Regions from separate parts of the Larkinella bovis genome, predicted to be linked through region 1. Evidence: riboswitches for the same ligand, from Rfam matches in the RefSeq annotation. Region 1 holds a riboswitch; the other holds the start of a gene.
The links. Region 1 has a riboswitch for cobalamin ahead of metE (5-methyltetrahydropteroyltriglutamate--homocysteine S-methyltransferase). Riboswitches for the same ligand answer to the same signal wherever they lie in the genome.
Positions count from the first base shown of each region.

Region 2: another riboswitch for cobalamin. It lies ahead of ACFPMF_RS03030 (TonB-dependent receptor plug domain-containing protein); the one in region 1 lies ahead of metE (5-methyltetrahydropteroyltriglutamate--homocysteine S-methyltransferase).

Region 1 covers NZ_JBHSMA010000002.1:802,164-814,372, reverse strand. The annotation lists gene ACFPMF_RS10545 (acyl-CoA thioesterase) at 122-508, opposite strand; gene ACFPMF_RS10540 (cysteine-rich CWC family protein) at 529-774, opposite strand; gene metE (5-methyltetrahydropteroyltriglutamate--homocysteine S-methyltransferase) at 822-3,149, opposite strand; cobalamin riboswitch at 3,302-3,503, opposite strand; gene ACFPMF_RS10530 (hypothetical protein) at 3,643-4,956, shown strand; gene ACFPMF_RS10525 (hypothetical protein) at 4,969-6,249, shown strand; gene bioB (biotin synthase BioB) at 6,344-7,345, shown strand; gene ACFPMF_RS10515 (alpha/beta hydrolase) at 7,420-8,256, shown strand; gene ACFPMF_RS10510 (glycosyltransferase family 4 protein) at 8,260-9,516, opposite strand; gene ACFPMF_RS10505 (metallophosphoesterase family protein) at 9,571-10,071, opposite strand; gene ACFPMF_RS10500 (efflux transporter outer membrane subunit) at 10,161-11,618, opposite strand; gene ACFPMF_RS10495 (efflux RND transporter permease subunit) at 11,596-12,209, opposite strand, start outside.
Region 2 covers NZ_JBHSMA010000001.1:727,019-739,227, reverse strand. The annotation lists gene ACFPMF_RS03055 (bifunctional folylpolyglutamate synthase/dihydrofolate synthase) at 1-1,300, shown strand, start outside; gene trmB (tRNA (guanosine(46)-N7)-methyltransferase TrmB) at 1,318-1,962, shown strand; gene gap (type I glyceraldehyde-3-phosphate dehydrogenase) at 1,997-2,986, opposite strand; gene ACFPMF_RS03040 (2,3,4,5-tetrahydropyridine-2,6-dicarboxylate N-succinyltransferase) at 3,995-4,813, shown strand; gene ACFPMF_RS03035 (helix-turn-helix transcriptional regulator) at 4,972-5,382, shown strand; cobalamin riboswitch at 5,647-5,850, shown strand; gene ACFPMF_RS03030 (TonB-dependent receptor plug domain-containing protein) at 5,936-7,858, shown strand; gene ACFPMF_RS03025 (YncE family protein) at 7,855-8,976, shown strand; gene ACFPMF_RS03020 (Dph6-related ATP pyrophosphatase) at 9,049-9,741, shown strand; gene ACFPMF_RS03015 (tetratricopeptide repeat protein) at 9,969-11,396, opposite strand; gene gyrA (DNA gyrase subunit A) at 11,469-12,209, opposite strand, start outside.

The DNA.
Region 1 (12,209 bases):
CTTCCTGAAAATCCCGAAAACCGAATGGGTAGCTGGCCCGGTTTTCTGCTGCCTGCTTGTTTTTGCAGGTTTAAGAAGGGACGGTTTTGGTGTAGGGAAAGGTTCGGGCACCGGGCGGTAGTCAGAGCACCTTCACCGGGTTTTTGTGCTCGTCGATGGCGACGAAAGTAAACGACCCGTGCACGGCCCGCTCGCGGTGGTCGCGGTACATTTCTTCCACGTAAATTTCAACGTCAATTTTGAGACTCGTGTTGCCAATATGCACCACGCTACCCACCAGTTCGATGATGGATCCGGACGGAATGGGTTTGTTGAAATTGATTGTATCCGACGAAACCGTTACCACCCGTTTGCGGGTAAACCGGGTGGCGGTGATGAACGCGATTTCGTCCATGAACTGCATGGCCGTTCCGCCGAACAGGGTGTCGTAATGATTGGTCGTATTCGGAAAAACCGCCTTGAAAACGCGGGTTTCGGCCTGTTTGATCTTTTCTTCGAGTGAATTCATGCGCTGACGTTAAGAGACTTTCAATGGGCATTCCGGAAAGTGTCCAGCTTTTTTTCGTGCTCTTTCCGGTTGTATTCCGTTCGGATTTCCTGCAAACACCGGGTACACAGGCAGGTACTGAACTGCGAACGGACGTAATTCCGCTGCTCGTCGGTCAGCGGAACCGCCACGCACTGGCAGAGGTTGATGCTGCCAACCTTGCATTCAAAAACCACTCCGCAGCGCGGACAACCGACGGTTTCGTGTTTAGAAGCTTGTGTTTCCATACCGCAATAACAAATTCCGGCCAGCCGAAGCCGGCCGGAATGACCACTTATACGTTCTCAACCACCTGATGCCGGGCGGTTTGGGCCGCCTGCACCATGTTTTTCAGCGCCTGTTCGGTCTCGAGCCAATGCCGGGTTTTCAAACCGCAGTCGGGATTGACCCAAAGGTTCCGAACCGGCAACACATCGGCGGCTTTGTTCAACAAGGCCACCATTTCCGCAGAAGTGGGCACGCGCGGGCTGTGAATGTCGTAGACGCCGGGGCCAATTTCGTTCGGATAATTGAATTGCCCAAAAGCATCCAGCAATTCCATCTGCGAACGGGAGGTCTCGATCGTGATCACGTCGGCGTCCAGGTCAGCAATGGGCTGAATAATATCGTTGAATTCCGAATAACACATGTGGGTGTGAATCTGCGTCTCGTCGCGCACGCCCGAGGCCGATACCCGGAACGCTTTTACCGCCCAATCCAGGTACGCGGGCCGGTTTTCACGGCGCAGCGGCAGACCTTCCCGAAGGGCCGGTTCGTCGATCTGAATGATGCCAATCCCGGCTTTTTCCAGATCAACCACTTCGTCCCGAATGGCAAGTGCAATTTGTAGACAGGTATCCCGGCGCGACTGGTCATCGCGAACGAACGACCATTGCAGAATCGTCACCGGGCCGGTCAGCATGCCCTTCACCGGTTTTTGGGTCAGCGATTGCGCATACTCTGCCCAGCGAACGGTCATGGCTTTGGGCCGGTAGATGTCGCCGTAAATAATGGGTGGTTTGACACAGCGCGAGCCGTAGCTTTGTACCCAGCCGTTCTGGCTGAACGCAAAACCGCCAAGCAGTTCGCCGAAATATTCGACCATGTCGTTACGCTCAAATTCGCCGTGAACGAGCACATCCAGCCCGATTCCTTCCTGCCAGCGAATGGCTTTTTCGGTTTCTTTCTGAATAAAGGCTTCGTACTGCGCCAGCGTCTTCTCCCCTTTTCTGAACTTCGCCCGGTTGATCCGAACGTCTTCCGTTTGCGGAAACGAACCGATCGTGGTTGTCGGAAAAAGCGGCAGCGTCAGGCGCTGATGTTGCAACGCCTGACGCTGGGCGAAAGCACTATTTCGGTATGTATCCCTGTCGGTCAATTGGCGCACCCGGTTTTGAACCTCCGGGCGATTGATCAAGGCCGATTGCCGGCGGGCGGTCAGCCGGGTTTCGTTTTCGCACAGCCAGGATTGCGCCTGATCGCTAGTGGGCTGAGCCGCTATTGTCACTAGTTTGATAACCTCGGCCAGTTTTTGTTTGGCAAACGCCAGCCATTGTTTGATGCCGGGCGTTAAACCGCTGGTGGTCGTTTCCGCATCCAGATCGCAGGGCGTGTGCAGCAGCGAACACGAGGGAGCGACCCACACCCGGTTTTCGCCCAGCGCAGCGGTTGCTTTCTGAATAAGACCCAGCGAACGGTTCAGGTCGTTGATCCAGACATTTCGGCCATCGACCACGCCCAGCGACAACACGGTTTTGCGGTGGACAAAATCCGTTTTCAGGAGGTCGTCCAGTTGATTCGGGCAGCGTACCAGATCGATGTGTAGCGCATCCACCGGCAATTGCACTGCCAGCGGAAGATTTTCGCCGAAACATTCGAAATACGACGCCACCAGAAACTTCAGCTTCGGAAACCGCTCGCGCAAAAACCGGTAGGCCGTCGCGTAGGCCACCTGTTCGCGTTCGTCGGCATTCAACACCAGACCCGGTTCGTCCAGTTGAATCCATTCGGCACCCTGCTTCTGCAACCGGCTCAGAATCTGTTCGTATACCGGTAATAACCGATCGAGTAACTCCAGCCGGTGGAAACCGGCTTCCTTTTCCTTGCCCAGCAGCAGGTAGGTAACCGGCCCGGGCAAAACCGGTTTGGGGATTGCGCCCAGGACGGCTTTGGCTTCGTCAAATTCCGCGAAGAGTTTTTCGGAGCGGAGCGAAAACGACTGATTTTTGCGAAACTCCGGCACGATGTAGTGGTAGTTGGTGTCGAACCACTTGGTCATCTCCATCGCAATGAGGTCCAGACCATCTTTCTGGTAGCCCCGCGCCATGGCAAAATACAGATCCAGTTCGGTGGCAGGCAGTGTTTCCGCCAGCGGCCGAAACCGCTCCGGAATGGCATCGACCGTCAGCGACCAGTCGAGCATCTGGTCGTAAAACGAGAAATCGTTGCACGGAATCAACTCGATTCCGGCTTGTTGCTGGGTGAGCCAATTGTCGCGTCGGATGCGCTGACCGGCTTCCAGCAAGTCATCATGAGAAATTTTTCCGGCCCAGTATGATTCACTGGCCTTTTTGAGTTCGCGGTAGCTACCGATTCGTGGATAGCCAAGATTGTGTGCGACCATTTTGTGAGTTGGTTAATAATGGTACAGAATTCTTTGCCGAACTCCCTGTACCCGCACGCAGCGAAAACCAACCCCATGACCCACCACACCCGGCCTTTCCAAAGGCCGGAAAAAGAGGAAGTCAAGTTTGATGGAACCCGGATGCGTGTGGGCCTGATCAATTCGCTAAGGCAAGTCTCCTGGCTTGTGACGGTATCTGCCGTCCTTCTCAGCCCGCTTTCGCGGACCAATGGACATCGAGGGCAAACCCTTTTCGTTGGTCACTGACAGTAGCAACGTCTGCTCGTGATTCTCACACGATTCCTTTTTCATTCCCCAGCACTCCTGAGGAAACCGTTAGCGTATTTGACGGAAAACAAAGAACAACGGTGCAAACTAACGGCAAACCGGTGGGAAAAGCAAAAGTCTTTTGAGTCCGGCAGGCATTCGGTAAATTTGGTAGCTAAAGCGGTATTCACGAACTTTACCTCAACTTATAACATCCACCACGTACATGCTATTTTTTGAGGATAGTGTTTCCATTGTCAAGGTAGCCATTTCGCTGCTCCTCTCCCTCGCCTGCTGGCTCCTGATCCGCTTCCCCGAACCGTTCCGAAAACTATTCAATCCCCGGCCCGGGCTGGCGTTGTGGGGTTCTTTCATCGCGCTGCGGATCATCCCGTTCATTATCGTTTACCTGATCATGGATTTTGACCCCCGCAGCGATACCGAGTTTTTCTATAAGAAAGCCCTGGGCGCCTTTAACGGTGGCATGGTTTACCGGGATTTTCTGTCCTATCACGCTCCGCTCTTTGGCTACCTGATCAGTTTGCCCCTCTACCTCTGGAACAACGCCCGGGTGCTGATTCCCTTCATGGCGATTTTCGAACTGGCCATCGTCTGGGCCACCTGGCGGTATTACCAATCCAAACATCCGGACGCCCTGCTGATGGCGGTTCTGTATTTCCTGCTGCCGATGACGTTTGTCGCGATGGTCCTGAGCAGCGAAGAAGACGTCTGGTTCTGGGGCGTCGGGCTGATTACGTTTGCCTACGCCAAACGCACGCAGGGCAGCCTGTGGATTGGGGTGATCTGGGGGCTGTCGATGGTCGTCATCAAAAGCATGATTATCGTGATTCTGATTCCGGTTTTCTTTCTGGTCGACAACAAAGTCAAATACGTACTGGGGCTGGCCCTGGTCGGCATCCCTACCATCGTGATTCTGTACCTGCTGATGGGCGACGCGTTTCTGATGCCGCTGCAACACTCGGGTTACCACATGACGCCCAATATCGTCAGCGTGACCCGCCCTTTCCTGAGCGGCATTTACAACCTGGTGACACTGACGCAGTTGAATTCGATCAGTCTGCTCATGACGATGGCGCTGGCTTCCGTTGCGGCCATTCGGTACAAACACCTGGGCTACGAGCGGCTTTTCCCCTCGCTTTTCATCCTGACCTTCGGCATTTTCATGCTGCTGCAACCCAGCGCCCCCGGTTTTTACCTGTACATTTACATGATCGTGGTCTTGTTCGAACTGTTGCAGGTTCGTGACCGGTCCTTTGCCTTGCAACTCATTGCGCTCAATTTCCTGCTGGTTGTTCAGCCGATTATCTGGGTCATCTACCTGGATATGAAAAATTACGACGACTGGCACAGTGTCTTTGCTTCCGGTGTCTCTCTACTGGATTATCTCGTGCAGGTGGTGGAAGTAGGTTTGTTGCTGGCGCTGGTCTGGAAGACGTTCACCCATATCAAAACGATGGACCGGGCCACCAGCCGTTCCTATGCGTCTACGTTGTCAACAGGCCGTTCTTCCTTATCCTGATTCGGGGGCGTTATGTTCATCGTTTATTCCAAAACTGCGATAGCCTTCGTCTTCAGCCTTTTATTTATTCTGTGCTGGCGAAACCGCCGGACGGCCGAATCGTTGCTGGCGCAGCACAACTGGCCCTGGCTCCTGATTTTCTGGACACTCCTGCGACTTATCCCTTTTGTTTCCATCTATCTCATTTTCAATTTTTTACCCCAGTCCGACGTCGCCAACTATTACTACCCCATCGGTGTTTCCGCCAAGATGCCGGGCATTCCTTACCGGGATGTATACAACCCGTATGCACCGCTGTACGGTTTCTGGATGGCCATTCCGCTGTTGGTGTGGAACAGTACCAAAGCCCTTGTTCTCTTCCTGACACTGGTGGAACTGCTGGCGGTCTGGCTGACGTGCCGGGCCTACCAGAGCCGGTTTTCCCGGGAAGAACGGCTGCTCAGAGCCTTGCTGTACTACCTTCTCCCGTTGCCGTTTGTGATGGCGGTTTTGAGCGGACAGGAAGACGTGGCCCTCTGGATTTTTGCGCTGCTGGCCATCATGGCCCTGAAAGACGACGGCAGCGACTACCGTTGCGGTTTGTGGCTGGCCCTCGGAATTCTGTCGACCAAGGCGGTTTTTATCCTGATCATTCTTCCGTTTTTCCTGCTGATCCGGCAGCCCCTCCGGTTTCTGGCCGGGCTGGCCACCCCGGGTGTTCCGGCGCTTATCTTTCTGTATGTCAAAACCGGGTTTCTGTTTATTCAACAACCGATGGATGAGGGGCAATACCTGAAAGCGCCCAACTGGGCGTCGCTGCTGCACCCCTGGACGTCCGGGTTCATCGATCCCAACTGGCCGATCTGGACGTACGTGGGCCTGGTGATCTGCCTGCTCGTCGGTTTTCAGGCGCTGAGGCTGCGCGGGCCACACGATTACCGGACGTATTTTCCGCTGTTCTACACCGCAACCTTCAGCATCATGACGGTGGTTCAGAAAAACGCTATCGCCAATTATGCCTATTTATTCATGCTCCCGCTCGTCTTTCAGATGGTGGATTTCCGAAACCCGAAAGCCATCTTCGGGCTCCTGTTGTTCAATATCGCGGCTTCCGTTCACCCCTCGCTCTGGTGGCGAATCGGACAGCCGTACTACAAAACGCCCGGCGAAATCCTGAGCCAGCCGGTTTACCTACTCGAATACAGCGTGGAGATTTTCATTGTGGGGTATTTGCTGTATCTGGTCGTACAGGCGCAGAAACAACTCAAAGCACCGGCTGCGTGGCAAACCCAACGGACGGATTCCGTTCCGTAAAACTTGCGCGGATGCGGTTTTGTGTTTGCGCCAATCTGCTTCGCGCCCTATCTTTGACGTTATTACGCTGAATTTACGCTATAGATCGACTGATATGACTGACGTTCGCACTGACTGGACTCGCGCCGAAATCGCTGACATTTATAACTCCCCCGTTCTGGATCTTATTTACCGCGCGGCCACTGTTCACCGCCAGCACCACGACCCGCAGGAAGTGCAGGTTTGCACGCTGCTCTCGGTCAAAACCGGAGGCTGTCCCGAAGACTGTGCGTATTGCCCGCAGGCCGCCCGGTATCACACCAACGTGAAGGTGCACAAATTGATGGAGGTTAGCGAGGTTCTGACGGCGGCTCACCGGGCCAAAGAATCAGGCAGCACCCGGTTTTGCATGGGAGCCGCCTGGCGCGAAGTGCGCGACAACCGCGATTTCGACAAGGTGCTGGAAATGGTGAAAGGCGTCAACCAACTGGGCATGGAAGTTTGCTGTACACTGGGAATGCTGACCGAAAGCCAGGCCGAAAAGCTGAAAGAGGCCGGTTTGTACGCCTATAACCATAACCTCGACACTAGCGAGGAATACTACGGCGACATTATTTCGACCCGTACCTACGACGACCGGCTGGATACGCTCGGTAACGTTCGGCAGGCCGGTATTTCGGTTTGTTCCGGCGGCATTATCGGCATGGGCGAATCGCACCAGGACCGGATCGGGATGCTGCACACGCTGGCCAACCTGCCCGAACACCCCGAATCGGTGCCGGTCAACGCGCTGGTGCCGGTGGAGGGAACGCCCCTGGAGGACCAGCCCCGGGTGTCGGTCTGGGAGATGGTGCGGATGATTGCCACGGCCCGGATTATCATGCCGAAGGCGATGGTGCGGTTATCGGCGGGCCGGGTTCGGATGAGTGTGGAGGAGCAGGCGCTGTGTTTCCTGGCCGGAGCCAACTCCATTTTTGCCGGTGACAAATTGCTGACGACGCCGAATCCGGAAGAAGATCAGGACCGGCAGTTGTTCCAGACGCTGAACATTCGTCCGCGCAAGGCATTCAAGGATGCCGAAAAACCGGCGGTGGTGTTCGAGCAGATTCCGCTGTAAGGTAATTTCAAATCAAATTTTCAGGTACGGCAAGTTGGTGACAGGCATCGGCTTGCCGTCGTTTTTTAGCGCCGATGAAGACCCTGATCGTGTTCCTTTGGTTCAGTTTTCTCGCCAGCGGTTTTCCCTGGGCGTCCCCGGTCTGGGCACAGAAAACCGCCGATAAACCGTTTATACTCGGAATCATTGATGAAATTCCGTCAACACGGCTGGGCGAAAAACGGATTCTGAACCTTTATTTACCCGACGATTACCAGCAGAACAAAACCGCCCGCTATCCGGTCATTTACCTGCTCGACGGTTCGGCCAACGAAGATTTTGTGCACATTGTCGGACTGGTACAGTTTTGTCAGATGATTCAGATCCTGCCGAAGTCGATCGTCGTGGGTATCGCCAATGTGGATCGAAAACGGGATTTTACCTTTCCCACCACCATCGCAGAAGACAAAGCCAATTACCCCACCACGGGCGGTTCGGCCCGGTTCATGGCATTTCTGGAAAAGGAATTACAGCCTTTTATTCAGAAAAAATACCGCACGAATGGCTCCAGAACCCTGATCGGCCAATCGCTGGGTGGTTTACTGGCCACCGAAATTCTGCTCAAAAAACCGGATCTGTTTACGACCTATCTGATTGTTAGCCCGAGTTTGTGGTGGGACAATGAATCGTTGCTGGCGAAAGCTCCGCAGTTCGTAAGCCAGTCGCCCGACCCACCGAGACAGGTTTACATTTCGGTCGGGAGTGAAGGAAAGCAAATGGAAGACGACGCCCGAAAACTAGCCGACGTTCTGCGGCAATCCGGCCAGAAAAACCAGCAGGTGATTTTTGCGCCCTTACCGGACGAAAACCACCTGACAATTCTGCACGAGAGTATTTACCGGGCGTTTAAAACCCTGAACCCCAACAGGTAAGACTTACCGGACGACTACCTTTCGTTCTTTTCCAATGGTCTGCCACAGGGCGTCTTCAATCCGGTCGATGGATTTTTCGAAGGTCCACTGTTCCTGCACCACCCGCCGGGCGTTCCGCGACAGCCGGTCGGCCAGGGCCTGATCGGTTAAAACCCGTTCGACGGCCTGGGCCATTTCCGCCGGTTTTCGATTGACTAACAAGCCGTTATAATTGTCGATGACGGTTTCCCGAACGCCCCCTTCGGCCACGGCTACCACCGGCAAACCGCAGGCATTGGCTTCGAGTGGAGCAAGTCCGAAGGGTTCCAGCGTGGAGGTATAGAGCAGGCACGAAGCCGTATTGAGCAGCCGGACCAGTTCCTGATGCGGTATTTTCTCCCGTGGTTCGAACTGGACATTTGCCTCCTGGCTCAGTTTTCGGAGCTTTTCTACGTACGCTTTGTCGCCCATATCGCCCACCCAGACGAGTTTCGGACGGATGGCTTCGGGAACCAGTGCCAGTGATTCGATGGCCATATCCGGCCGTTTATGCTGAAAAAAGGCTCCCAGCCCCATCACAAACGGTTCGCGGGGCAGGTTATGGAACGGAAACAGACTGGAATCGATGCCCAGATAACACACTTCGCCCGCTCCGCCGTAGGCCCGCAGCAGATTTTCATTGCTGAAATAGGAATTGACCAGGACCCGATCGTAGTTGCGGTAATTCTCGATTTCTTCGCGCACCCGCACCCGCGCCTGGCGAATCCGGAAAATGTCGTCCCAGTACTGGTGCCGGTAGTCCGACTTCTTCCAGTTCCGGTTGGCGGGTGGCAGCCCTTCCCAGATCAGGTCCGGCGATGATTCGAAAAGCGTCCGGTTGGGTTCGCCGAGGTACAGGGCTTTCGGGATATTGACAAACCGCCCGATATAGGGCATCGAGAAAATAATACAGGAGTTGGCAAACAGCACATCAAAACCGCCCGCGTTGATCTGATCGGCACATTGGCGGCAAAAATCAAGCATCCGCCGAATGCGGGTTTCGGGTTCGAATTGCAGCGCCCAGACCTTATCCTTGTATTCTTCGCGAATCCGAATGTCCATCGACAGGGGTAGGATATGCGTTTGGGCTACGTACTGATCCACGTCCAGAAATTTACTGTCGGCGATCGACGAGGTCCATACTTCAATGGTATGTCCGCGCTGGGCCAGCCCTTTGATATGCTGGTGCAACGCCCGGCTTCCTCCCCCGCTCCGCAGGTTATGCCAAACTGCAATTTTCATCAATGACCACTCATTCAGGTGAAACGGTTGACAAGATAGTATTTTTTTTGGCAACTAGTAACGGGCTCCCAACTCGATCACTTCCATATCCATGACCTTACCAGCATCCAGCGAAAACCGCAAACAGGTCCGAACGGCATGAAAACCGTGTTTTCCGGCCGCTCCCGGATTGATATACAAGAGGTTATTCATTTTCGAATCCCGAACAACCTTTAAAATATGAGAGTGCCCGCAGACCAGGATCTGGGGTGGATGAAGGACCAACTGCGGCCGAATAATAGGATTATACCGGGGCGGTGAGCCGGTAATATGGGTCATCCAGACCGAAAGCCCTTCCAGCTCAAACCGTTGGTGTTCGGGGCATTCCCGGCTAATCAGGTGATTATCGATGTTGCCGTGGACCGCCCGCAGGGGTTTAAAGGCCCGTAACTGATCGACGATTTCCAGCGAACCAATATCGCCCGCATGCCAGATTTCATCGCACGGGGCAAAATGAGTAAATATCGTCGGGTCCAGAAAACCGTGGGTGTCCGAAAGTAAGCCGATGCGGGTCAAGGTCAGAAGTTGTTACACAGGGTTAATCAGAGGTAATCAAAGGTAATCAGCGATTCCCTGATAACCTCTGATTAACTCGGTGTAATAACTCACTGCCAGCCTCCACCCAGCGCCCGGTACAGATCGATGAGCGACAGAAACTGCGCCCGCTTTGTATTGACCAGCGACAGTTCAGCCGTCAGCACACTGCGCTGCGCCGTGATCACTTCCAGGTAGGATGCGTAACCGGTTGCGAACAATTCATCCGAAATGGATGCCGCCTGGTTTAATACCGCCACTTCCTGCGTTTGTAAATCGGCTACTTTCCGGAAATTGTCGATCCCGCGCAAACTGGTCATCACTTCGCTAAACCCGGTCTGGATGGTTTTCTGGTAATTGTAAAAAGCCTCCCGGCTTTGCGCCACACTCAGGGACAGATTCGATTTAAGATACCGACGATTGAAAACCGGGGCGGCCAAACCACCCAGAACCCCAAGCGCCAGCGATCCGGGATCGAGCAAAACCGACGCCCGGAAGGCGTTCAGCCCCACATAGGGAGTCAGGTTGAGCGAGGGCAGAAACTCGGCCCGCGCCACGTCCACGTCGATATTGGCCGCTTGCATGGCCAGTTCGGCCTGCTGAATATCCGGTCGGCGACCCAGCATCTGACTCGGCACACCCGCCGAAACGCGGGCCGGAAACACCTGGTTATCAATCGTTTTACTGCGCGGAATGGGTTGCGGATACCGGCCCAGCAATTGATTGAGCTGGTTTTCGGCTTCCACAATCTGCTGCTGCACCTGCGCTTCCAGTCCCCGCGTATTGAGCAATTGCGCATTGAACTGCTGCACTGCCAGTTCGGTCACGCGGCCGGCGGCTTTCTGGACTCCAACCAGTTCGACGGCCCGTTGTTGCAGGGCCATATTTTCCCGGATAATCTCCAGTTCACTATCCAGCGCCAACAAGCTGTAATACAGCCGGGCAACCTCCGAGATCAGCGAGGTAACGATGAGGTGACGCCCTTTTTCTGACGCCAGAAACCGAACGTAGGCTGCCTGTTTGCGGTTGCGCAGCTTGCCCCAGAGATCGATTTCCCAATTGCTCCGGAAACCCAGGAAATACTCGGGCGTCGCATCCGGAATTCGTTGTTTTCCGTCGATGTTCGGCGAAAGGTTGGTATCGTAATTACCCACACCGTTGAGTGTATAGCGACCGTAGCGGTCGACACCTGCGGAAGCAACCGCATTGACCGACGGCACCAAAGCCCCCCGCGTATACTCAAAATTGGCCCGCGCCATTTCAATTCGCTGGGTGGCAATCCGCAAATCCAGATTCCGTGCCAGGGCCGTGTCGATCAGACTTTCCAGGTCGGCATCCGAGAAAAAAGCTTTCCAGTCCAGCCCAGCGACGGTGGTAGAATCCGTATTGCCGGCAAACGACGCCGGAACCGGGGTTGCATTTGGCAATCGCAGCGGTTCGGAAACCCGGCAACCCGAGAGCAGGACAAGAGGAAGAAAAAAACAGATCAGTTTTAAGCTACGCGATTTATGAATGAACGGTTGTTCCATTTTCATGAGTTTGAGTTAATACCAGTTCCGACTCGTCGTCTTTGGGCGGTTTGGATTGCAGCTTCTGAGCCAGTTTGGCAAAGGCTACGTACAAGCCCGGAATCAGAAAGAGGCCAAATACTGTACCGACCAGCATTCCCCCCGCAGCCGCCGTTCCGATGGAACGGTTTCCGAGCGCACCCGCACCCGACGCAATACAAAGCGGAATCAGACCGGCGATGAACGCGAACGAAGTCATCAGGATCGGACGTAAACGCGACATCGCCCCTTCCATGGCCGCTTTCAGAATGGTAAGCCCTTCCTGCTGTTTCTGGTTGGCAAATTCCACGATCAGAATGGCGTTTTTCCCCAGCAAACCGATGAGCATCACCAGCGATACCTGGGCGTAAATATTATTCTGCAAACCGGCCAGCTTCAGACAGAGGAAGGAGCCGAAAATTCCGACCGGCAGCGAGAGCAGAACCGCCAGCGGCAGAAACAGGCTTTCATACTGCGCGACCAGCAAGAGGTAGACAAAGATCAGACAGATGACAAAAATCCAGACGGCCTGATCCCCCGACAAGACTTCCTCGCGCGTCATCCCCGACCACT
Region 2 (12,209 bases), on a different contig from region 1:
TTTATACGCGCAATTACCGGTTTTTCACCGCGTAGGAGCGAAGGCCCTCAAACCGGGTCTGGATAATATTCTTCAACTCTGTGCGTATCTCGGAAATCCGCACGAAAAATTCCGGAGCATTCACGTTGGCGGCACCAACGGTAAAGGCAGCTCGTCGCATCTGCTGGCGGCTGTCCTGCAGTCGGCCGGTTTTAAAACCGGGTTGTATACATCACCCCATCTGAAAAACTTTACCGAGCGAATCCGGATCGACGGCCTGCCGATGCCCGAAGCGGAGGTGGCCGCGTTCGTGTTCCAGCACCGGGCGTTTATCGAGGATTTAAAGCCTTCTTTCTTTGAAGTGACCGTTGGGATGGCTTTTGACTATTTCGCGCGTCAGAACGTCGATATGGCCGTTATCGAGGTTGGTTTGGGGGGGCGTCTGGATTCGACGAACATCATTACCCCGCTGGTCTCCCTAATTACGAACATTGGCTGGGATCATAGCGATATTCTGGGCGACAGTCTTCAAAAAATTGCAGCCGAAAAAGCCGGCATTATCAAACCCGGTGTGCCGGTGGTGATCAGCGAATACGATCCGGAAACGTATCCTGTTTTTGAAAACCGCGCCCGGGCATGCGGAAGTGCCCTGCTGGTGGGCGCGGAGCGGTATGCCATTACCGACCTTGGCATCGATGCCGAGGGGCGTCATTTCGTTCTGGAGCCCCGGCTTGGCGGTGAGGGTCCCCTGTCGTTGGAATTGCTGGGAACCTATCAATTGAAAAATGTAGCCGGTGTGGCCACTGTTCTGGAGGTACTGGCTACCCCGAATTTTGGTCTGGACCCGGTTTTTGCGGCAGAGGTTAAGGAAAAACTCGCCGATTCGGTGGTTCGGACCGGTTTTGCCCAGGTGGTTAAATTGACGGGGTTGAAAGGCCGCTGGCAGATTCTGCAGCGAAATCCGACGGTTATCTGCGATACGGGGCATAATGAACCCGGTATTCGGAGCGTATTTGAATCGCTGCAAACGGTTTCGTACCGGACGCTGCACCTGGTGATCGGGTTTGTGAAAGACAAGGACCTGTCGCACGTCCTCGGGTTGTTTCCTAAGGATGCGCAGTATTATTTTTGTGAGCCGGATATTCCGAGGGCACTCGATGCCCAATCGCTGGCGGAGGAATGTAAAGCCTACGGTTTGGTGGGAGAGGTCTTCCGGGATGTCAATCAGGCGTTGAAAACAGCCCTGGATCGGGCCGATCCGGGGGATTGTATTTTAGTGACCGGCAGTACCTACGTGGTTGCCGAATTAAATCAGTTGTAAAAGTGAGCAGAAATAAATTGGCTCGTTTTGAGCACAATCGACTCAGTTCAAATGTGTTAGAGCCGGGTAAAGAAATTTTCGATACCATTAAAGGCAATTGGCGCGGGCACTATTTCCAGAATGAAAACCCGATTGTGATTGAGGTCGGATGCGGGCGGGGTGAATATACCGTTGGGTTGGCCGAGCACTATCCCCATCTGAACTTTATCGGAATTGACCGGAAAGGCGACCGGATCGCGCAGGGGAGTCAGCGGGCGCTGGCGGCTGGTCTCACGAATGTGGCCTTTTTGCGGACGGATGTGTTTCGGCTGCTGGATTTCTTCGGGAAGAAGGAAGTCAATGAACTCTGGATCACCTTCCCGGACCCCCAACCGCGGATTAGCCAGAGCAAAAACCGCCTGACGGATCCGCGCTTTCTGGAATTGTACCGGGAAATTCTGGTTGAGGACGGGGTGCTACACCTCAAAACCGACCATGACGATTTCTTCGATTTTAGTTTGAAGACGTTACCCGCTAACGGTTTTCAGGATTTAGTGGCTACGCGGGATTTATACGCGTCGGCCATGAACAACCTTCACCTGGGTATAAAGACAAAATACGAAGAAATCTTCTACAGGAAAGGCTTTTCCATAAAATACTTAAAATGCAAAAAGGCGGGATGATTTCCCGCCTTTTTTTGCGCCTTATCCTGTAATATTACAATTTTGCAATCAGGTCAGCGATGCGGCTGGAGTAGCCAAACTCATTATCGTACCAGCCGACGATTTTCGCCAGGGTGCCATTGGCGGAAGTCAGCTTCGAGTCAAAAATGCAGGAGCTGGTGTTCCCGACGATATCGGTTGAAACGATTTCATCCTCGCAGTATTCCAGAATGCCTTTCAGCGGACCTTCGGCCGCGGCTTTCATGGCTGCGTTGATTTCATCCTTCGTGGCTTCGCGCTTGAGAATGACCGTCAAATCCGTTACCGACCCATCCGGAATGGGGACGCGAAGCGCATAACCGTCGAGCTTGCCTTTTAGTTGTGGCAACACCAAACCAACAGCTTTAGCAGCACCCGTCGACGTCGGAACGATTGACAAAGCCGCAGCCCGGGCCCGACGCAGGTCGGAGTGGGGGGCATCCTGCAGGTTTTGGTCGGCGGTATAAGCGTGTACGGTTGTCATATACCCTTTTTCAATCCCAAATACATCGTCGAGAACCTTTGCCATCGGAGCAAGGCAGTTCGTCGTACAGGAGGCATTGGAGAGAATGGTTTCGGTGCCCGTCAGGGTATCTTCGTTTACGCCCAGCACAACCGTCGGAATGTTGCCTTTAGCAGGAGCCGAGATAACCACTTTTTTCGCTCCGGCGGTCAGGTGCTGGCCAGCGCCCGCTTCGTCAACGAACCGGCCCGTCGATTCCAGGACAATATCAACGCCCAGGGCAGCCCAGGGCAACGCTTTGGGATCGCGTTCGGCGTATGCGTGGATACGAACACCGTTGATGGTTAAACTTTCGCTGTCAGAGGTGATATCGCCCTGGAATTTACCATGAACGGAGTCATATTTCAATAAATGCGCGAGCGTTGCATTATCTGTTAAGTCATTAATGGCAACGATTTCAACATTTTCTTTTTCAAGGAGTCTTCGGAAAGACAGGCGGCCAATCCGGCCAAACCCATTGATAGCGACTTTAATTTTGCTCATTTTATGTTTTTATTAGTTAGCATGAACGCTGCAAAGATAGTATTCCAAATCGAAACGTATTCGGGAATGGGGAAATTGTTGACAAGCCAGGGTAGGAGAAGGCAATAAAGCCGGTGAATACGGGAGTGCTCAGTAAGCCTGGCGAACCGCTATCACTACCATTAGTATTTAGCTAACATGATGGGGGGGGTACTAAAATACATAGATAGATTTAGTTAATTTAATTAGTAAAATACTAAATTATGGGTAGTAAATTACTAATTTCAATAGTATATCATTTACGTTTTATTAGCTGCTTTTAGTATTTGTTCATTAAGTCGCTCCCTACCATTTCGTATTCTTCCAGGAAATCAGTATTTTTATCAGTGTATTCTATTACCAACCCAGCGGCTCACAAAAGCTCTTCCAAACACTTGAAATTTATCCATCATCGCAATCTTTGTAAACTCACTCATATCTTATCCGTTAAAGCTGACAGCGATGGGCCGAATACGCGACGATATGCGTTTTATAATCGTTTCCTGATGGTTTGTACCGTAGCCATTTTTCCAAGCATCCGATCGGCATCAGGGTTAAAGTTTGTCCCTTCCGGAACGACCCCCAACCCCAGTTACCAAATTTTCTTTTCAGCAACAATGTCCTATACCAAATCATTTTTTTTCGACACTACCTGTATGCACTGGCGGAAAGCGCTGATGCACCTGGTTTCTGGAATAATTATTTCTACCAGACGTAATTTATGAACACCCTCAGGATCCGAAACGATATATTTTATTTATATTATATTTATGAGATTATATACCGCTCTTTGTCCCTACAGCCACTGCTGATTAGCGGCATCGACGTCAAAAAGGCCAGCTATTTTTTGGGCAGTTCCATTAGAGAGAATTAGGTCAATTAATAGTGATAATCAAATAAGAATTTTTTTTATAAAACTATATAAATTCCTATCAATGAGATATTTATATAAAGTAAAATAAATAAATAGTACCGTTAATTTCTTGTATTATGGAGTGTCAAACAATTATTGAGAATTGCTGGTCAGATCGAAGCTTGCTAAGTGATCCGACCGTTATCCAGGCCATCAAATCAATCATCGATGACTTGGATGGCGGCCGGATCCGGGTCGCCGAGCCAGCCGCTGCAGGGGAGAAGTGGACAGTCAATGAATGGGTCAAAAAAGCCATTCTGCTGTACTTTGTTTCGCAGTCGATGCAAACCGAGGAAGTCGGGATTTTTGAATACCACGACAAAATTCCGCTGAAGAAAAATTACAAAAGCAGGGGAGTGCGGGTAGTACCACCGGCAGTTGCACGCTACGGCTCTTTCATTGCACCGGGTGTTATCCTGATGCCTTCCTATGTCAACGTGGGTGCGTATGTAGATGAGCGTACCATGGTCGATACCTGGGCCACGGTTGGCAGCTGCGCACAGATCGGAAAGGACGTTCACCTGAGTGGGGGAGTAGGCATTGGCGGGGTGCTGGAACCGCCCCAGGCTTCCCCGGTTATTGTCGAAGATGGTGCGTTTATTGGTTCACGGTGTATCGTGGTGGAAGGGGCTCATATCGGAAAACGAGCAGTGCTGGGTGCTGGTGTTACCATTACCGGAAGTTCAAAAGTAATCGATGTAACGGGTTCTTCGCCCGTCGAGCACCGGGGGTTTGTCCCTGCTAATTCCGTGGTAATTCCCGGCAGCATTGCTAAAGAGTTTGCGGCCGGTACGTTTCAGGTTCCCTGCGCCCTCATCATTGGCCAGCGAAAAGAATCAACGGATTTGAAGACGTCTCTTAATGATGCATTACGCGAGAATAATGTAACCGTTTAACGTTTCCGTCTAATCCACAATTTACAAAGGCCAATTTTACATCTGTAATCTTGGCCTTTTCTTTTGTTCACATAAGTTAATTTATACAATTTACAAATCGCAATTAATTAGTTTGTTTATTCTTGTAAACTATTTAATTTTGTAAAAAATTATTGATTATGAATGTAAATGACAAAATTAAACAGTTTCTGAAGGACCGTAATTTAACCCCTTCATACTTCGCGGACGAAATTGGCGTTCAGCGCTCTAGCATTTCCCACATTCTCTCGGGGCGTAACCGGCCCAGCTTCGACATTATTCAGAAAATCATTCGGCGTTTCCCCGAGTTGGGGTATGACTGGATTCTGGAGGATGAATCTCAACCGTTTACAACGGTGAATCCCCGTACACCAGAAACCGCCCAGCCAATCACCCGGAAACCGGCCCAGCAACCCGAAATCCTGGCCGAAAAACCACTCCAGGGTTCGGCCGTACAATCGGCTGTAGCAAAAAATAAAGAAGAAAAAACCATAGAGCGAATTCTCATCTTCTATACCGATGGTACGTTCCGGGAGTATTCTCCGGCCTGAAAGCCGGTATCTTTCTACGCCACCGACCTTCTTACGGTTTCTGAAACGGAACGCATCCGCGTACCAAATTGATCGCTCACAGCTTATTTCCTTTCCGGGCAGCCACTACCGCTGGCGGTTGTCCGGAAAAGACGGCTCGCCCGAAAAAGGTTCTATAAAATAGAAATACGAGTTTTCGATATACCAATTCTACGTCACACGCCCCAAAATCGTCGGCCGGAAATCCAATGTGTCTCTTCCCGTTGGACAATCCGGGAGAACCTATTACCTTTACACCCGGAAGGTGCCGCCTGAGTCTCTGACTCGGTGATGGCTTAATAGGGAAACCGGTGCAAAACCGGTGCTGTCCCCGCAACTGTAAATCCGTAGCAACCAATTTCCTCTTCATGCCACTGTCCTCAAATACCAGGACGGGAAGGCCGAAATCGGTGGATGAGCCAGGAGACCTGCCTTACCAATTTCCTGATCGCTGCATTTCTTTCGGGTGAAAAGAAACCGGTGAATAGTCTCACTACGAAATACGAGTGGGCCAACCTTTTTTCTGATCTGATCGATGATACGGTGTAAAGACGGGATTTTCCTGTCCTTCCTGATTGGTTCGTTTTCAATGGGGTATGGACAAACCAGCGGTCCTGACCAGACGTTGCCAGCGGTAACGGTCCGGGGCACTACGCCCGAACGGTTTTCGGCCGGCCTGAAAATCCAGCCGGTCGATTCACTGACCCTGCAACAATTCCGGTTTCAGACCCTAACTGACGTTCTGACGTACACCACACCCATTGCATTTAAAGTCTACGGGGCCGGTCAGGCGACCAGCGCATCGTTTCGGGGCACCTCGGCGAATCATACTGCGGTCCTCTGGAACGGCATCAACATCAACCAGCCCTCCCTCGGCCAGACTGATTTCTCCACCTTGCCCGTCGCCGGTTTTGACCGTTTGGCCGTTCAGTACGGCTCCTCCGCAAGTGCCGTTGGCTCCGACGCCGTCGGAGGCAGTATCCTCCTGGTGGGAAATCCCCAGTGGCAACAACCCGGACTGACGGTTTCGGTTGGGCAACAGCTCGGCAGTTTCCGGAATTTTGGCACCCAGACCGGACTCCGGTATGTAACGCCCCTCCGAAACAACTGGCAACTCGCTGGCAAAACCTTTTTGTATGTCACCCCGCTCAACAACGACTATCCCTACCGCGAACGGGGTCATTATTTTGTCGAGCAGTCGACTACCAGGCAGAAAGGATTCATTCAGGATCTGTATTTCAAAAACCGGAAAAACCAGCAAATTTCGGCCAATATCTGGCTATCAGACAACGATCTGATCATTACACCACTTGATACGGTGGTTCGGGAGCAAACCCGAACCCAGGCGTACCGGTTTTTGAGCACTTACGAATCCGACCAACTAACGATTCGGCTCGGGTTCTTCCGGGATAAACTGGATTATGCCCGGGGCAATTTCAGGAATCCCAGTCGTTCTGAAACCGATCGACTAATCAGTCGAATTGAGAAAGAATGGGATTTTGGGGTGCGCACCGGCACGCTGAGTTTTCGGGTGGGGGCAGAGTGGTCGCACTACTGGATGCGGGTCGATGGGTATACCCGGCCGCTCATGGAGGAAAACCGGGCGGACTTTTACGCCCTGCTGCGCCTTCAACTCGCCCGCTGGTTACTCTCCGCCAACCTTCGGCAGGCGTTTGTCAGTCGCTTCGATCCGCCCATAACGCCCTCGGTGGGTGCCGAGTATACGGTCACTCAAACGACAAAAAGCAAACTAACGGCCAAAGGATCCGTTGGGCGCAGCTACCGCGTCCCGACACTGAACGAGCGGTACTGGAAAGACCTGGGAAATCCGAACCTGCGACCCGAAGACGGTTTTAATCTGGAAGCGGGTGTTTCGGGGCGCTGGGAACCCGACCCCGCCATTCGGCTAACCTCCGAAGCAACGGTTTTCCGAAACCGGATCGACAACTGGTCTTACTGGAATCCGGAGTATGGATACCGCGTTGAAAACCTTCAGCTCGTGATTGCCCGCGGACTCGAATGGGCCGGAACCCTGCAGTATACAACCTCCGGCTGGCAAACGGGCCTCACCCTTGGTTACGCCCTCACGCGCTCGAGCCAGCAAAAAGCCTATAATGTATACGCCCAGGATATAATCGGTAAGCAACTTGTTTACGTTCCCGTACATACGGGGCGCCTTTCGGCTTACCTCGCCCGGGGCAAAAGCCGGTTGACGGTTCTGTCGCAGATCAACTCCCGGCGCTATATAACATTTGATAATAGTCAGTATCTGCGGGGATTCGTCGTCACGACTATACTGCTCGAAACCCAGGTCAAATTCGGTCCGGTCGAATCCCGTTTGCAGGGGCAGGTTAACAACCTGTTTGATACGGTCTACTTAAACGTCAAGCGAAACGCCATGCCGGGACGCCATTTTGCTCTTCAATTAATCTGTAATCTGAATACCCCAAAACAATGAAAAAAACAAAAACCGCATCAGGGGTTCGCCTGAAACTGGCCCTGGGACTTCTGGTAGCGCTGAACTGGTCCTGTGATTCCGAAAAAAATGAGCCTTCGCCCGTTGTTCCTTTCGGCACATCGGGGGTTCTTGTTCTCAATTCCGGGAATTTCTCCGATAATAACGGGACAATCACGTATTATCCCTCAACGGGTTCGCCATTTTCCTACGATTTCTTCAACCGGGTCAACCAGCGTTCGCTGACCGGTAGCGTGCAGGGCTACACCGAATCCGACGGCAAGGGCATCATCCTGGTCGATAATACGACGGGCGGACAGGATAAGGTTGAAATTGTAGATGCGAACACGTTTAAGTCACTGGCGACCCTTAAATCACCGGACATCGAAAATCCACGCTCGGCAGTGCGGGTCGGAGCCAACAAAGTCTACGTAAGCTGCTGGGATGTATCCGGTGACTTTTCCAATGGAACGTTTTACAAAGATCCGGGCTACGTGGCGGTTGTCGATTTAACCACAAATAAAGTCACCAAAAAAATCCCGGCGGTGAAAGGAGTGGAGACCCTGCTGCTGGTTGGCACCGAGGTATTCGCCGGTTCGAGCGGAGACGCAACCCGGCTGACCGTCATCGACACGGCTACGGATCAGGTAAAAACCGGCATCGAAGTAGGGGCCAACCCGAATCCGGTAGCTTTCGATGCGAACGGGAAGCTCTGGGTACTTTCGGGCCATGAGCTGGTGCGCATCAATCCCCAAAGTAAAACGGTTGAAAACCGCCTGACGATTGGCACGGACAAATCCCGATCTCTTTCTCACTTTGTGCTCAGCGCCGACAAACAGTCCATTTATTTTATCAGCAGTTTCTACGATGCCGCCGATAATTACCGGGAGAAAGGCGAATTACATCGTTTCGCCCTGACCGATACCAGCATTCCGGCTACCACACCCTTTATTAGTAAACTCTTCAGCGGTTTAGCCGTCGACCCCCAATCTGGCATTTTATACGGTGGTTTCACGCCCTCGTACAAACAGGCCGGTTATGTGTTCCGCTACCAGCCCAACGGCACCCTGATCGATTCCGTCAAGGCAGAAATCGCCCCGACCGGTTTTTTCTTTAAGTAGGCTTCTGACGATCGACCATGGTCCACTGGCGATGGTCGATCGTCAATGGTCAGCCAACCTTTAATCCATCTCATGAAAAAAGCCATTATCAGCTGGAGCGGGGGCAAGGATTCGGCTCTCGCTCTCTTTTTTTGTCGCCAGGCCGGCGAATACGATGTCGTGGGCTTACTCACGAATGTCAACACCGAATGGAATCGGGTCAGTATGCATGGCGTCCGGGCGGAACTCATCGAAGCCCAGGCCTGGGCCATCGGGCTTCCATTGTTCAGGCTGAACCTGCCGGGTGACGTTTCCATGGATGCATACAATTCCTTAACCAAAAACCGGTTGTCCGAACTGAAAGCCCACGGAATCACGCACGTTATTTACGGCGACATTTTTCTGGAAGACTTACGGCGCTACCGGGAGCAGCAGCTCCGCGAAATCGGCCTGGAGGCTGTCTTTCCGTTATGGCACCAACCTACAAACGACGTACTGCAAACGTTTACGGCTGCCGGTTTCAAGGCCGTGATCGTATGTGTGAACGAAAACCGCCTGCCAGCTGCCTGGGCGGGGCGTGAACTGGACGCAACAATTGTATTGGAACTGCCGCCGACGGTCGATGCCTGCGGAGAAAACGGCGAGTATCATTCGTTTGTTTACGACGGGCCGATTTTCAAAAAACCGGTTGCCTTCCGGAAAGGCGACCATGTTTCGCGTTCGTATGATTCATCGGAACACTGGGACACCCGGTTTATCTTTCAGGATTTATGGTCTCCGGCATAACGACTAATCGCCGGAACAAGCCCCCAGAGCGCTAATACACCCTGGATTGTTCCACGTGAATCCATAAATCATTGATCTACCCACTCTTACATAATCCATTAGCTATCAAACCCTTATATATGGTTTTTCAGTCCATTTCTCCTACAATAAATTTGTTGTATAATTTATATTATGTTAACTAGAGTTTCACAAAAAGAGAGCGATCGTTACCAACCGCTCTCTTTTTGTTATTTACTTTCGATACAAGGCACTTTCTTCTCTTCGAACTGCTTCAGGATATTCTGCAGGTTCGTCAGGTTGTCGTTCAGATCCTGATCGGAATCTTTCACTGATTTTGCTTTCTCGAAATACGGCAACGCCTGTTTGAACTTCCCACAAACCTGGCCTTCGATTTCTTTCCCGCGAGCCTGGTATTCCTTCATGTCCATGGTCTCGAGCCGCTCCCGAATCTGGATGGCTTCGTTGAAGTAAACCGCACCCAGGTTAAAGTTGGCATCGAAGTTATTCGGATCCACCTGCAGGGCTTTGCTGTAATATTCTTTCACGCTGGCCCGATCGGTCTCCACGGTCTTGGTCAGGTCGGCCAGTTTCTGCTCCTGATTGCCGGCGGCCTGGCTAGCCTGCGCCTGTTCCGCCACCTCTTTCTCCAGGGTCGTGATCTTTGTTTTCGACTCCGTAATCATCTGGTTAACCCGCGTGATCTGATTTTTGATGTCGGCGGTTTTGGGCCGGGCCGACAGTCGCTTCAATTCCGCCTGGGATTCTTTCAGAATGGCTTTTTCGTCTTCCAGTTGCTTGCTCGCATTCGGCCCTTTTTTGGCACTCGACTTCAGTTTTTTCAGTTCTTCCGAGCTATCCCGCAATTTGCCGTCATAAATGTTGGCCAGCGTCAGCAGGTTGTTGACATTATTGGGGTCTTTCGCCAGTTGCTCCTTAATGTTGGCAATCGCGTCATCCATTTTCCCGGACGTTACCAGAATACTGACTTTCTGGGTCGCCAGGTCCTTGCTGTTCGGCAGGTTCGCAATCCCCTTGTCGATCGTGGCCAGCGCCTTCTCAATTTCCTTGTCCTGGTAGTACAGACTCACCAGCGTGGTATACACCGACTGATCTTTTCCGCCATTCGCAATATACCGCTCAAAATGCGCTTTGGCATCGCTCGGCTTTGCCGTATTCTGGGTAAAGATTCCGGCATACAGCGCGGCTGTCGTGTCTTTCGGATTGATTTCACCCGCTTTTGACATCAGTGAGGCCGCATCCGTAAAGTTTTTGGCCTGGTACTTGTAGATGCCCGAGTTCATGAACGCCTGGAACAGCGTCTGCCCTTTCAGGGCTTCTTCCGCTTCCTTGGCCATTTTACCCGGACCACCGGTTTTCTTATCCTTGTCTAATTCGATTACTTTCTTGTAAGCATCGTAAGCAACATTGGCCGCATTTGAATCCAGTTTAATCGCCTGGGTTGCAATGTTTTCGTACGTCTTGGCACGATCAAGCCAGGTTTTAGGCTTTACGGATGATTTTTCGTCGGTAATGGCCTTGTCGCTTTTTTCTTTCTCGCTCTGGAAAGCTTTTTCGGTAAGAGCATCAAGGCCTTGTTGGGCGTAGGCTCCTACGGATAAAAATCCCGCCAGCAGAAGAAACGAGAATCGTTTCATATGAAAAAAATTTGGGGTTGAACGTTGGTTTCTGAATTAATGATGGAAAGTACTGAATAAAATATGGGAATATCAAGCCATTGGCTCAGAGGATGCCTCTTCCGGCCCGTTTGACGGCCCTTCCAGGTCACCGCTGTTCCCCTCCTCTACCTCTTCATCTTCCTCGCGCGGAATGCGGGTCACCGATGAGATTTCGTCGCCGTCGCGCAGGTTAATCAACCGGACCCCCTGCGTGTTCCGACCAATCACCCGCACCTGATCCACGTGCATCCGAATCGCCGTTCCCGACCGGGTAATGATCATCAGATCCTCCGAATCGGTCACTTCCAGAATGCCCACCAGGTAGCCGACCTTATCCGTTACTTTCAAGGTACCGACCCCTTTGGCTCCCCGGTTCGTAACCCGGTATTCGTCCAGCGGAGACCGCTTCCCGAACCCTTTTTCCGACACCACCAGCAACTGGGCATCGTCGCGACCAATACACACCATCCCGACCGCTTTTACGCCCGGTTCCAGGTCAATCCCGCGTACTCCGGCAGCCGTCCGGCCCATAGGACGCACGCGGCTTTCGTTAAAACGGACCGCTTTCCCTTCACTCGACGCAATCACAATGTCGTTCTGACCATTGGTCATACACACATTCAACAACCGGTCTCCCTCCTCTTCATTGATCGTGATCGCAATGATCCCGTTCTGACGCGGCCGCGAGTACGCTTCCAGCAGGGTTTTCTTGATCGTCCCCTGCTCGGTACACATCACTATATAGTTATTATTGATATAGTCGGTATTTTTCAGATCCTTCACATTGATCAC